DNA from 3 places in the Micromonospora sp. DT228 genome. Region 3 is predicted to be linked to each of the others. Evidence: predicted binding sites of a transcription regulator. Region 3 holds the regulator's gene; each other region holds the start of a gene.
The links. The regulator HrcA, encoded in region 3, represses chaperone genes, less so after heat shock. The targets are predictions, from matches to a motif close to GGTTNGCACNCTCNNNNNGAGNGTGCNAACC.

Region 1 (3,569 bases), on a different contig from region 3:
CTCGGGTCGCCGAGAGTGGCGTCCAGTTCGGCGGCCAACTCGGCGACGAGGTGCGCGCGGATGACCGCCGGGTCCGGGTCGTACAGGTAACGCCGGGGCGGCCCGACCGGGGCCTCGTCAGCACCCGAGCCGGTGAGCTGGCGCCGGGTCTCCGCGCGGTAGAGCGTGGCGCGGCGGGGCACCTCCGCCAGCTCGCCGCACCAGAGCGCGGCCTCCACCAGGTCGCCGTCCACGCCTACCCACTCCGCCTCCGCGCCGGCCGGAATGAGCGCGTGGTCCAGGCCCGGGGCCACCTTCACCACTGTGCGCGGCACCCGCTCGGCCAGCCCGGTGACGAAATCCCACGGCGGCGAGTAGGCGCGCGGGTCGAAGATCCGCCGACCGGTGCCGGTCGAGCGGCGGGCCGGATCGCAGAAGACCCCGTCGACGCGGGAGACGTCGAACGCGGTGGCATCGCCGCACTCGACGGTGAACAGCTCGGCCAGCCCGGCCGCCGCGGCGTTGGCGGCGGCCATCGCGGCGGTCAGCGGGTCGGCCTCCACCCCGTACACCCGGATGCCGGCGCGGGCGGCGGCCAGCGCGTCCGCGCCGAGGCCGCAGCCCAGGTCGGCCAGGGTGCGGACGCCGGCCGCGGACAGCCGGGCGGCCCGACGATCCGCGACCACCCGGCGGGTGGCCTGCTCCAGCCCGGGGCGGGTGAGGAACATCCCGGCGGCGGCCGGGCCGAACTTGCCGACCGCGCGGTGCCGCAGCTCGGCCTGGGTGAGCGCCGCCGCGGCCAACGTCGGCGGCACCCCGGCCGCGCGCAGCGCCGACGCCGCGGCCAGCGGATCACCGCCGGCCAGCCCGGCCGCCGCCGTGAGCGCGGCCGACCCCTCGGGGGTACGCAGCGCCGCCAGCTGATCGAGATCCACCCGGTCATTGTCCGGGTGGACCCGGAAAACCGGGCTGGCGGGGCGCGACTCGCTGGCACTCTCCTTGACGGAGTGCTAGCCACGGAATAACCTGCGATTAGCACTCTCACCCTGAGGGTGCCAGCTTCCGGGTCTCGCGACCCGGGTGCGCACGCCAGGCGGACCGGCACCCGCGACGACGGTCCCGCCCGGTGGCATGAGGCAGATTGACGCTGGTTGGCCCCGCCGACCAGCAACGAAACCAGTACCCCAGGAGGGTATGCCCGTGACTACCGCGACCAAGGTTGCGATCAAGCCGCTCGAGGACCGCATCGTGGTCCAGGCGAACGAGGCTGAGACCACCACGGCGTCGGGCATCGTGATCCCCGACACCGCCAAGGAGAAGCCGCAGGAGGGCACTGTCCTCGCTGTGGGCCCGGGGCGCGTCGACGACAACGGCAACCGGGTTCCGGTTGACGTGCAGGTCGGCGACACCGTCCTTTACTCGAAGTACGGCGGCACCGAGGTCAAGTACGCCGGCGAGGAGTACCTGGTGCTCTCCGCCCGCGACGTCCTCGCGGTCATCGAGAAGTAAGCAACCGATCAGTGCCACTGCCCCGGTCCGGCTCGCCGGGCCGGGGCAATGGCGCTTCGAAGGGACATAAATGGCGAAGATCCTGAGCTTCTCGGACGACGCCCGGCACCTGCTGGAGCACGGTGTCAACGCCCTCGCGGACGTGGTCAAGGTCACCCTCGGCCCGCGCGGGCGCAACGTCGTCCTGGACAAGAAATTCGGTGCGCCGACGATCACCAACGATGGTGTGACCATCGCCAAGGAGATCGAGCTCACCAACCCGTACGAGAACCTTGGCGCGCAGCTGGTCAAGGAGGTGGCGACCAAGACCAACGACGTCGCCGGCGACGGCACCACCACCGCGACCGTGCTGGCCCAGGCGATGGTTCGCGAGGGCCTGCGCAACGTGACCGCCGGGACCAACCCGGCCGGCCTCAAGCGGGGCATCGACGCGGCGGCCACAAAGGTTTCCGAGGCGCTGCTCGGCAAGGCCGCCGAGGTCACCAGCAAGGAGTCGATCGCGAACGTGGCGACGATCTCCGCGCAGGACGCCACGATCGGCGACCTGATCGCCGAGGCGATGGAGCGGGTCGGCCGCGACGGTGTCATCACCGTCGAGGAAGGCTCCATGCTCACCACCGAGCTGGACGTGACCGAGGGTCTCCAGTTCGACAAGGGCTTCATCTCGCCGAACTTCGTCACCGACCTGGAGAGCCAGGAGTCCGTCCTCGAGGACGCGTACATCCTGGTCACCACCCAGAAGATCTCGGCGATCGAAGAGCTGCTGCCGCTGCTGGAGAAGGTCCTGCAGAACAGCAAGCCCCTGCTGATCATCGCCGAGGACGTGGACGGCCAGGCGCTCTCCACCCTGGTGGTCAACTCGCTGCGCAAGACCCTCAAGGTCTGCGCGGTCAAGGCCCCGGGCTTCGGTGACCGGCGCAAGGCGATGCTCCAGGACATCGCGATCTCCACGGGCGCCGAGCTGGTCGCCCCGGAGCTGGGCTACAAGATCGACCAGGTCGGCCTGGAGGTGCTCGGCACCGCTCGGCGCGTCGTGGTCGACAAGGAAAACACCACGATCGTCGACGGCGGCGGCCAGAAGGCCGACCTCGCCGACCGGGTGTCCCAGATCCGCAAGGAGATCGAGGCCTCCGACTCCGACTGGGACCGGGAGAAGCTGGCCGAGCGGCTGGCGAAGCTCTCCGGTGGCATCGCCGTCATCAAGGCGGGCGCGGCCACCGAGGTCGAGATGAAGGAGCGCAAGCACCGCATCGAGGACGCCATCGCGGCGACCAAGGCTGCGGTCGAGGAGGGCACCGTCCCCGGCGGCGGCGCCGCCCTGGTGCAGATCCGTTCGGTGCTCGACGACGACCTGGGCTTCACCGGTGACGAGAAGATCGGTGTCTCGGTCGTGCGCAAGGCGCTCGTCGAGCCGCTGCGCTGGATCGCGCAGAACGCCGGTCACGACGGCTACGTCGTGACGCAGAAGGTCGCCGACCTGAAGTGGGGCAACGGCCTCGACGCCGCCAAGGGCGAGTACGTCGACCTGGTCAAGGCCGGCATCATCGACCCGGTGAAGGTGACCCGCAACGCGGTCACCAACGCCGCCTCGATCGCCGGCCTGCTGCTCACCACGGAGAGCCTCGTGGTGGAGAAGCCGGAGCAGGCCGAGCCGGCCGCCGGCGGCGGCCACGGCCACGGTCACGGCCACCAGCACGGCCCGGGCTTCTGATCCGGTAGAGCGACACCCGTTGCGGGGCGCACCGTCGTACGACGGTGCGCCCCGTTCGTCCGCGCGGGTCATTACCGAACGCTGACGTTGTTGGCTACCGGGCAGGAAGATCGCGCACACTGGGCCGATGAGCACCACGTCGCGGCGCTACGCCGCGCTGGCCGGAGTGACAGCCGCCGCCGTCGCGATCGGAATCGCCGAGCCGGTGGCAGTGCTGACCGGCCCCCGGTCGGCGCCTTTGGTCGCGGTCGGCGGGGTGGTCGTCGACGCCGTCCCCGAGTCGCTGAAGCAACTCGCCATCGACCTCTTCGGCACCGCCGACAAGATCGCACTGCTGGTCGGCACCGGCCTGCTGCTGGGAGCGTTCGCC
Region 2 (3,569 bases), on a different contig from region 3:
AGGGCGCCTGGGGTGCGCCGCCGCCGGGTTGGACGTTCCCGCCCACCGGCGGCTACCCGCCCGGGTCGGGTCCCTACGGTGCAGTGCCGTGGTATCCGGGGTCGCCGGTTGGCTGGTACCCGCCGGATTACGGATTCGATCCGAACGACCCCCTGGTCACTCCCCGTGGCGCCGGTCTGGCCGGCTGGTTCAACAGGTGTCTGGGAGCGTTGCGCCGTAGCTGGCGGCAGTTGGTGCCCATCATGCTGCTCACCCAGGTGTTGCCGGCGGCCGTGCTCTCGGTGCTCGCCCTGGGCCTCGACCCGACGGCGAGATGGGAAGCCGAGGTCGGATCGGACCCGACTCCCGTGCTGCCGGACACGTTCGCCGTCGATCTGGCGGGTCTTCTCGCCGTGGCGATCGGTGGCAGCCTGTTGGTCGGGCTGGTGCAGGCCATCGGGTGGGCCGCCGGCAGTTGGGTGATCACGCAGCAGGCGTCCGGTCAGCCGGGCAACCTGGAATCGGCGCTGCGGTACGGCCTCCGTCGGGCACTCGGGCTCTGGGGCTGGACCCTGTTGACCAGCTTGATCGCCGGCATCGGTTTCTGTTGCTGCGTGCTGCCGGGCATCTATCTGACGTTCGCCCTGAGCATGGCCGGCCCGGTCTATCTCTTCGAACGCCGCGACCCCATCGGCCGGTCGTTCCGGATGTTCCACGACCGACTCGGCCTCCTGCTCGGTCGGGTGGCTCTGGTGGCCCTGGCGGTCATCGTCGTCAACGTGGTCACCGGCGCCCTGGAGGGGGCGGGCACCCCCCTGTTCGGCACGGATCCCCTCACGTCCCCGGGTACGGCCGTCGGGGTGGTGGCGGTGATCGGGGTCACCGCCGTGCTGGCCCTGCCCGCCCACCTCGCCCAGATGGTCGGTCTGCTGATGACGTACGCCGAGCAGCGAGCCCATGAGGCGCCGGTGAACACCGTTGGACTGGCCGCGGAACTCGGCTGAGCGGCGGCATCGTGCTTGCACTCGGCAGGGGAGAGTGCTAAACAAGTCATTGGCACTCGCATACCGTGAGTGCCAATGGTCGGGACGGTGGGGCCAGGTTGCACCGGCGTGGAGACGCCGGGGCGACACATGGCCGGTCGTCGCGGGCTATCCGGCCCGGCCGAAGGACGTCGTCGTCGCCAGGTGGCGACGTCCCAAGGTGCGTACACCAGGCGGCCCATCCGGGGCACACATCTCGGGTGGCCCGTGAGTGTCCAGGAGGACAACGCCGTATGGCCAAGATGATCGCGTTCGACGAAGAGGCGCGCCGCGGCCTCGAGCGGGGCATGAACCAGCTCGCCGACGCCGTAAAGGTGACCCTCGGCCCCAAGGGCCGCAACGTCGTGCTCGAGAAGAAGTGGGGTGCCCCCACCATCACCAACGATGGTGTGAGCATCGCCAAGGAGATCGAGCTCGAGGACCCGTACGAGAAGATCGGCGCTGAGCTGGTCAAGGAGGTCGCCAAGAAGACCGACGACGTTGCCGGTGACGGCACGACGACGGCGACCGTCCTGGCCCAGGCCCTGGTTCGCGAGGGCCTGCGTAACGTGGCCGCCGGCGCCAACCCGATGGCCCTGAAGCGGGGCATCGAGGCCGCGGTCGCGAGCGTCTCGGAGGAGCTGTCCAAGCTCGCCAAGGACGTCGAGACCAAGGAGCAGATCGCCTCCACCGCCTCCATCTCCGCTGGCGACAGCACCGTCGGCGAGATCATCGCCGAGGCGATGGACAAGGTCGGCAAGGAAGGCGTCATCACCGTCGAGGAGAGCAACACCTTCGGGCTGGAGCTGGAGCTCACCGAGGGTATGCGCTTCGACAAGGGCTACATCTCGGCCTACTTCATGACCGACCCGGAGCGTATGGAGGCCGTCTTCGACGACCCGTACATCCTGATCGCCAACAGCAAGATCTCGTCGGTGAAGGACCTGCTCCCGATCCTGGAGAAGGTCATGCAGTCGGGCAAGCCGCTGCTGATCATCGCCGAGGACCTGGAGGGCGAGGCCCTCGCCACCCTGGTGGTCAACAAGGTCCGTGGCACCTTCAAGTCGGTCGCCGTCAAGGCGCCGGGCTTCGGTGACCGCCGCAAGGCCATGCTGACCGACATCGCCATCCTCGCCGGTGGCCAGGTCATCAGCGAGGAGGTCGGCCTCAAGCTCGACGCCGCCAGCCTCGACATGCTGGGCCGCGCCCGCAAGGTCGTGGTGACCAAGGACGAGACCACGATCGTCGACGGTGCCGGTGACGCCGAGCAGATCCAGGGCCGGGTCAACCAGATCCGGGCCGAGATCGACAAGAGCGACTCCGACTACGACCGGGAGAAGCTGCAGGAGCGGCTGGCCAAGCTGGCCGGCGGCGTTGCGGTCATCAAGGTCGGCGCGGCCACCGAGGTCGAGCTCAAGGAGCGCAAGCACCGCATCGAGGACGCCGTTCGCAACGCGAAGGCCGCCGTCGAGGAGGGCATCGTCCCGGGTGGTGGCGTCGCGCTGGTGCAGGCCGGCAAGACCGCCTTCGACAAGCTCGACCTGGTCGGCGACGAGGCCACCGGTGCGAACATCGTCAAGGTGGCGCTGGACGCCCCGCTGCGGCAGATCGCCGTCAACGCCGGCCTCGAGGGCGGCGTCGTGGTGGAGAAGGTTCGTAACCTCGAAGCGGGTCACGGCCTCAACGCCGCCAACGGCGAGTACGTCGACCTGCTGGCCGCGGGCATCATCGACCCGGCCAAGGTGACGCGCTCGGCGCTGCAGAACGCCGCTTCCATCGCGGCGCTCTTCCTCACCACCGAGGCCGTTGTCGCGGACAAGCCGGAGAAGACCCCGGCTGCCCCGGCTGGCCCGGGTGGCGGGGACATGGACTTCTGAGTCCAGTTCCGACACCGAACGGGGCGGGCCGCTGACGCGGTCCGCCCCGTTCGTCGTCAGGTCGGTAGTGGGCGCTGGTTGCGCCGCTTCTGCGCCCGGCTGTACGGCGGAAGCAGTTGGATCGGCGCGTCCACCATCTCCCGTGGCTCCTCGACGACCGCCGACTCGTCGTCGGTGGTCATCTCGGCCAGTTGCTCGGCGTCGCCGTAGTCGAGCCTGTCGAACGGCAGTTGGCCGGGGAGTTCGCCGATCGGTTTCCAGGTGATCGGCGGGCCGTCCTCGGTCTGGTCGTCATCCGTGGTCATGGCTGCCTCCTCTACCAAAACGGTAGGGGGCGTCGATGGCCGACGCGGGCGAATGACTCAATACACTTTTTGCCCTGGTTACGCCGGCGGCAGGGTCCGCCGGTAGAGGAAGAAGACCCGCTCGATCCGGGCACCCGCGCTGCCGGAGTAGAACGGCACCGGCCCCACCCAGCCGATCTCCGCCCGGGTCAGCCCCGCCGCCCGCTGGTCGGCCAGGCAGCGCCGCAACAGGACACCACCGATGCCCGACCCCTCGGCGGCCGGCGCGGTGCCCATCGGCCCGAACCAACTCGGCCGGGACGACCCGTACGCGGCGAAGCCGAGCACCTCCCCGCCCCGCTCCGCGAGGTGACAACCGGCGCCGTCCCGCCCCACCGATCCGGCCA
Region 3 (3,569 bases):
CCCTCGCCGGCGGCCTGCTGGCCGCCGACGAGTACGCGGCCGGTCGGGCGGTGCTCACCCTGCGCGGGCGGCTGCTCGCCGACGCGGTCGTGCGCGACCTGCTGCCCTGAGCCAGCCCCGCCGCCCCGGACCGGGGCAGCGGGGCGCCTACCGGCCGGGGGAGCGGCCGGAGGAGGTCACTTGATGAAGTTGACCGAGAGCGGGTAGCGGTAGAGCTGGCCCTCGTTGGCCTTGATGCCGGCGATGATGCCGAACACGGCACCGAGGATGAAGGCCGCCACGACCCCGAGGAAGCCGATCAGGATGCAGGACAGCACCCAGCCGACCAGGCCGACGATCGACCAGAGGAGCTGGAAGTTGAGCGCCGCCACGGCGTGCGACCGTACCGTCGGGGACTGGTTGCCGCGGGCCAGCAGCGCCACCAGCGGGCCGATCCAGCCCAGCACCCCGCCGCTGAGGATCATGCCGGCGGCACCGCCGAAGTGCGCGACGAGCGCCCAGGTCTTGTCCTCGTTGCTGGCAAAGCCGCCACCGGGGCCGCCGTAGGCGCCGCCGGTCGGATATCCGCCAGCCGGGTTGCCACCGGGCGGGTAGCCGCCGGGCGGCGGATAGCCCCCCGCCGGGGGGTAGCCGCCCGACGGCGGTTGGTCACCGGTGGGCGGCGGATAGCCACCGGCCGGGGGATAGCCGCCCGGGCCAGGCGCCCCGGACAGTGGTGCGGTGGGTGGCTCGGCCGACGGGTACGAGCTGGGAGAGGTCGGCTCCGGCGGGTAGTTGCCGGGGTCACCCGCGCCGGGAGGGCGAGGAGGTTCAGTCATGGGTGTCACGGTAGGGGTCCGTGGCAACGCCGCACCAGTGGGCGACCGTTGATCATCGCGCCGGCGGGTACGCCGACGTAGACTGGCACTCGTTACAGTCGAGTGCCAGGACGGCCCGGCCGGGCCCACGGCACCGGCGGCCGACGTGCGACAGGAGGTGCGGAGGATGGGTCTCGACGACCGAAAACTCGCCGTGCTCCGCGCGATCGTCGAGGACTACGTCTCCACCCAGGAGCCGGTCGGCAGCAAGGCGCTTGTCGAGCGGCACCAGCTCGGGGTCTCCCCGGCCACGGTCCGCAACGACATGGCCGTGCTGGAGGAGGAGGGCTACATCCGGCAGCCGCACACGAGTGCCGGCCGGGTGCCCACCGACCGCGGCTACCGGCTCTTCGTCGACAGGTTGTCCCGGGTCAAGCCCCTCAGCCCGGCCGAACGTCGGGCCATCGAGCGCTTCCTGGTCGGCGCGGTCGACCTCGACGACGTGGTGCACCGCACGGTGCGACTGCTCGCCCAGCTCACCCGGCAGGTGGCCGTCGTGCAGTACCCGAGCCTGGCCCGCTCCTCGGTTCGGCACCTGGAACTGGTGCCGATCTCCACCACCCGGCTGATGCTCGTCATGATCGCCGACACCGGGCGGGTGGAGCAGCGGCTGGTGGAGCTGCCCGGGCCGGTGCCCGCCGACAACGTCACCGACCTGCGCCGGCTGGTAAACGAGAAGCTCGCCGGCGCGCGGCTGTCCGACACGCCACCGTTGGTGCAGGCGCTCGTCGAGGAGGTGCCGTCCGAGCTGCGTCCGGCGATGACCACGCTCTCCACGGTGCTGCTGGAGACGCTTGTCGAGCGGCACGAGGAACGCATCGCCCTGGCCGGCACCGCGAACCTCACCCGGGGCGGCCTGCTCGACTTCCAGGGTTCGCTACGGCCGATCCTGGAGGCGCTGGAGGAGGAGGTCGTGCTCCTCAAGCTCATCGGTGAGACCGAGCCGAGCACGACCCGGGTGCTGATCGGCGACGAGAACGAGTTCGACAACCTGCGCGCCGCCTCGGTGGTCAGCACCGGGTACGGCCCGGGCGCCACGATCGTCGGCGGCCTGGGGGTGCTGGGGCCCACCCGGATGGACTACCCCGGCAATATCGCCACGGTGCGCGCCGTGGCACGCTACGTGGGCGAGTTGCTGGCCCAGAACTGACCAGTCAGGGCCGACGGCCGGCTGTTTGCCGCCGGATCGGCGCAACGCGAGACGAACATGAGGACACGGAACGCAGTGGCCAGGGACTACTACGGCATCCTCGGTGTGAGCCGGGAAGCCTCCGATGACGAGATCAAGCGCGCCTACCGCAAGCTGGCGCGCCAGTTCCACCCGGACGTCAATCCGGACCCGGAGGCTCAGGAGAAGTTCAAGGACATCAACGCCGCGTACGAGGTCCTCTCGGACGACCGCAAGCGGCAGATCGTCGACCTGGGTGGCGACCCGCTCGCCCCGGGCGGCGGTGGCGCCGGCGGCCCGGGTGGCCCCGGTGGCGCCGGCCCGTTCGTCGGTTTCCAGGACATCATGGACGCGTTCTTCGGCGGCGCGGCCGGTGGGGCGCGCGGCCCCCGTCCACGGACCCGGCCGGGCGCCGACGCGATCCTGCGCCTCGAACTCGACCTGCACGAGACCGCCTTCGGCGTCGAGGCCCCGATCACCGTCGACACCGCAGTGCTCTGCACCACCTGCTCCGGCGCCGGCACGGCCGCCGGCACCCACCTGGCGACCTGCGAGGCGTGTGCTGGTCGCGGCGAGGTGCAGTCGGTGCAGCGCACCTTCCTCGGCCAGGTGGTCTCCGCCCGGCCGTGCACCGTGTGCCAGGGCTACGGCACGACGATCCCGCACCCCTGCCCCACCTGCGCCGGCGACGGCCGGGTACGCACCCGCCGCTCGCTGACCGTCAAGATCCCGGCCGGCGTCGAGGACGGCATGCGGATCCGGCTGGCCCAGCAGGGCGAGGTCGGCCCGGGTGGCGGCACCGCCGGTGACCTCTACGTGGAGATCCACGAGCGGCCGCACGACGTCTACTCCCGCAAGGGCGACGACCTGCACTGTCGGGTCACCGTGCCGATGACCGCAGCGGCGCTGGGCACCCGACTCACCATCAAGACCCTGGACAGCGAGGAGACGGTCGACGTCAAGGCCGGCACCCAACCGGCCAGCACGCTGCGACTGCGCGCCCGGGGCGTGCCACACCTGCGCGGCACCGGCCGGGGCGACCTCTACGTGCACCTGGACGTGCGCACGCCGACCAAGCTCGACCCCGACCAGGAGAAGATGCTGCGCGACTTCGCCAAGACCCGTGGCGAGGAGGTCGCCGAGTTATCCAAGCAGGGCGGCTTCTTCTCCCGGATGCGCGACGCGTTCAACGGGCACGCCTGAGGTGTCCGCGCCGCTGTTCCTGGTCGAGGCGCTGCCCACCGGTGACGCGTTGACCCTGGACGGCCCGGAGGGGCACCACGCCGCCACCGTGCAGCGGCTGCGCGTCGGCGAGGAGTTGCTGCTCGCCGACGGCCGGGGTGGCACGGCCGCCGCCGTGGTCACCGCCGTCGGCCGGGGCAGCCTGGAGGTCACCATCACCTCCCGGGGGTACGCGGACGCGTCGGTCCCCCGGATCGCCGTGGTGCAGGGCATCGCCAAGGGCGACCGGGGTGAGCTGGCGGTGCAGGCGATGACCGAGGTCGGGGTCGACGAGATCGTGCCCTGGGCGGCGTCCCGCTCGG

Region 1: the regulator HrcA is predicted to act here: its motif matches at 1,010-1,040, upstream of groES (co-chaperone GroES).
Region 2: the regulator HrcA is predicted to act here: its motif matches at 1,031-1,061, upstream of groL (chaperonin GroEL).

Annotation. Positions count from the first base shown of each region.
Region 1 covers NZ_JBNCKO010000002.1:131,521-135,089, forward strand. The annotation lists gene ACLQ29_RS03875 (THUMP-like domain-containing protein) at 1-914, opposite strand, end outside; gene groES (co-chaperone GroES) at 1,174-1,488, shown strand; gene groL (chaperonin GroEL) at 1,559-3,199, shown strand; gene ACLQ29_RS03890 (molybdopterin-dependent oxidoreductase) at 3,327-3,569, shown strand, end outside.
Region 2 covers NZ_JBNCKO010000005.1:276,850-280,418, forward strand. The annotation lists gene ACLQ29_RS13065 (hypothetical protein) at 1-983, shown strand, start outside; gene groL (chaperonin GroEL) at 1,256-2,878, shown strand; gene ACLQ29_RS13075 (hypothetical protein) at 2,935-3,183, opposite strand; gene ACLQ29_RS13080 (GNAT family N-acetyltransferase) at 3,262-3,569, opposite strand, start outside.
Region 3 covers NZ_JBNCKO010000021.1:36,239-39,807, reverse strand. The annotation lists gene hemW (radical SAM family heme chaperone HemW) at 1-110, shown strand, start outside; gene ACLQ29_RS30665 (DUF4870 domain-containing protein) at 177-818, opposite strand; gene hrcA (heat-inducible transcriptional repressor HrcA) at 985-2,007, shown strand; gene dnaJ (molecular chaperone DnaJ) at 2,083-3,228, shown strand; gene ACLQ29_RS30650 (16S rRNA (uracil(1498)-N(3))-methyltransferase) at 3,230-3,569, shown strand, end outside.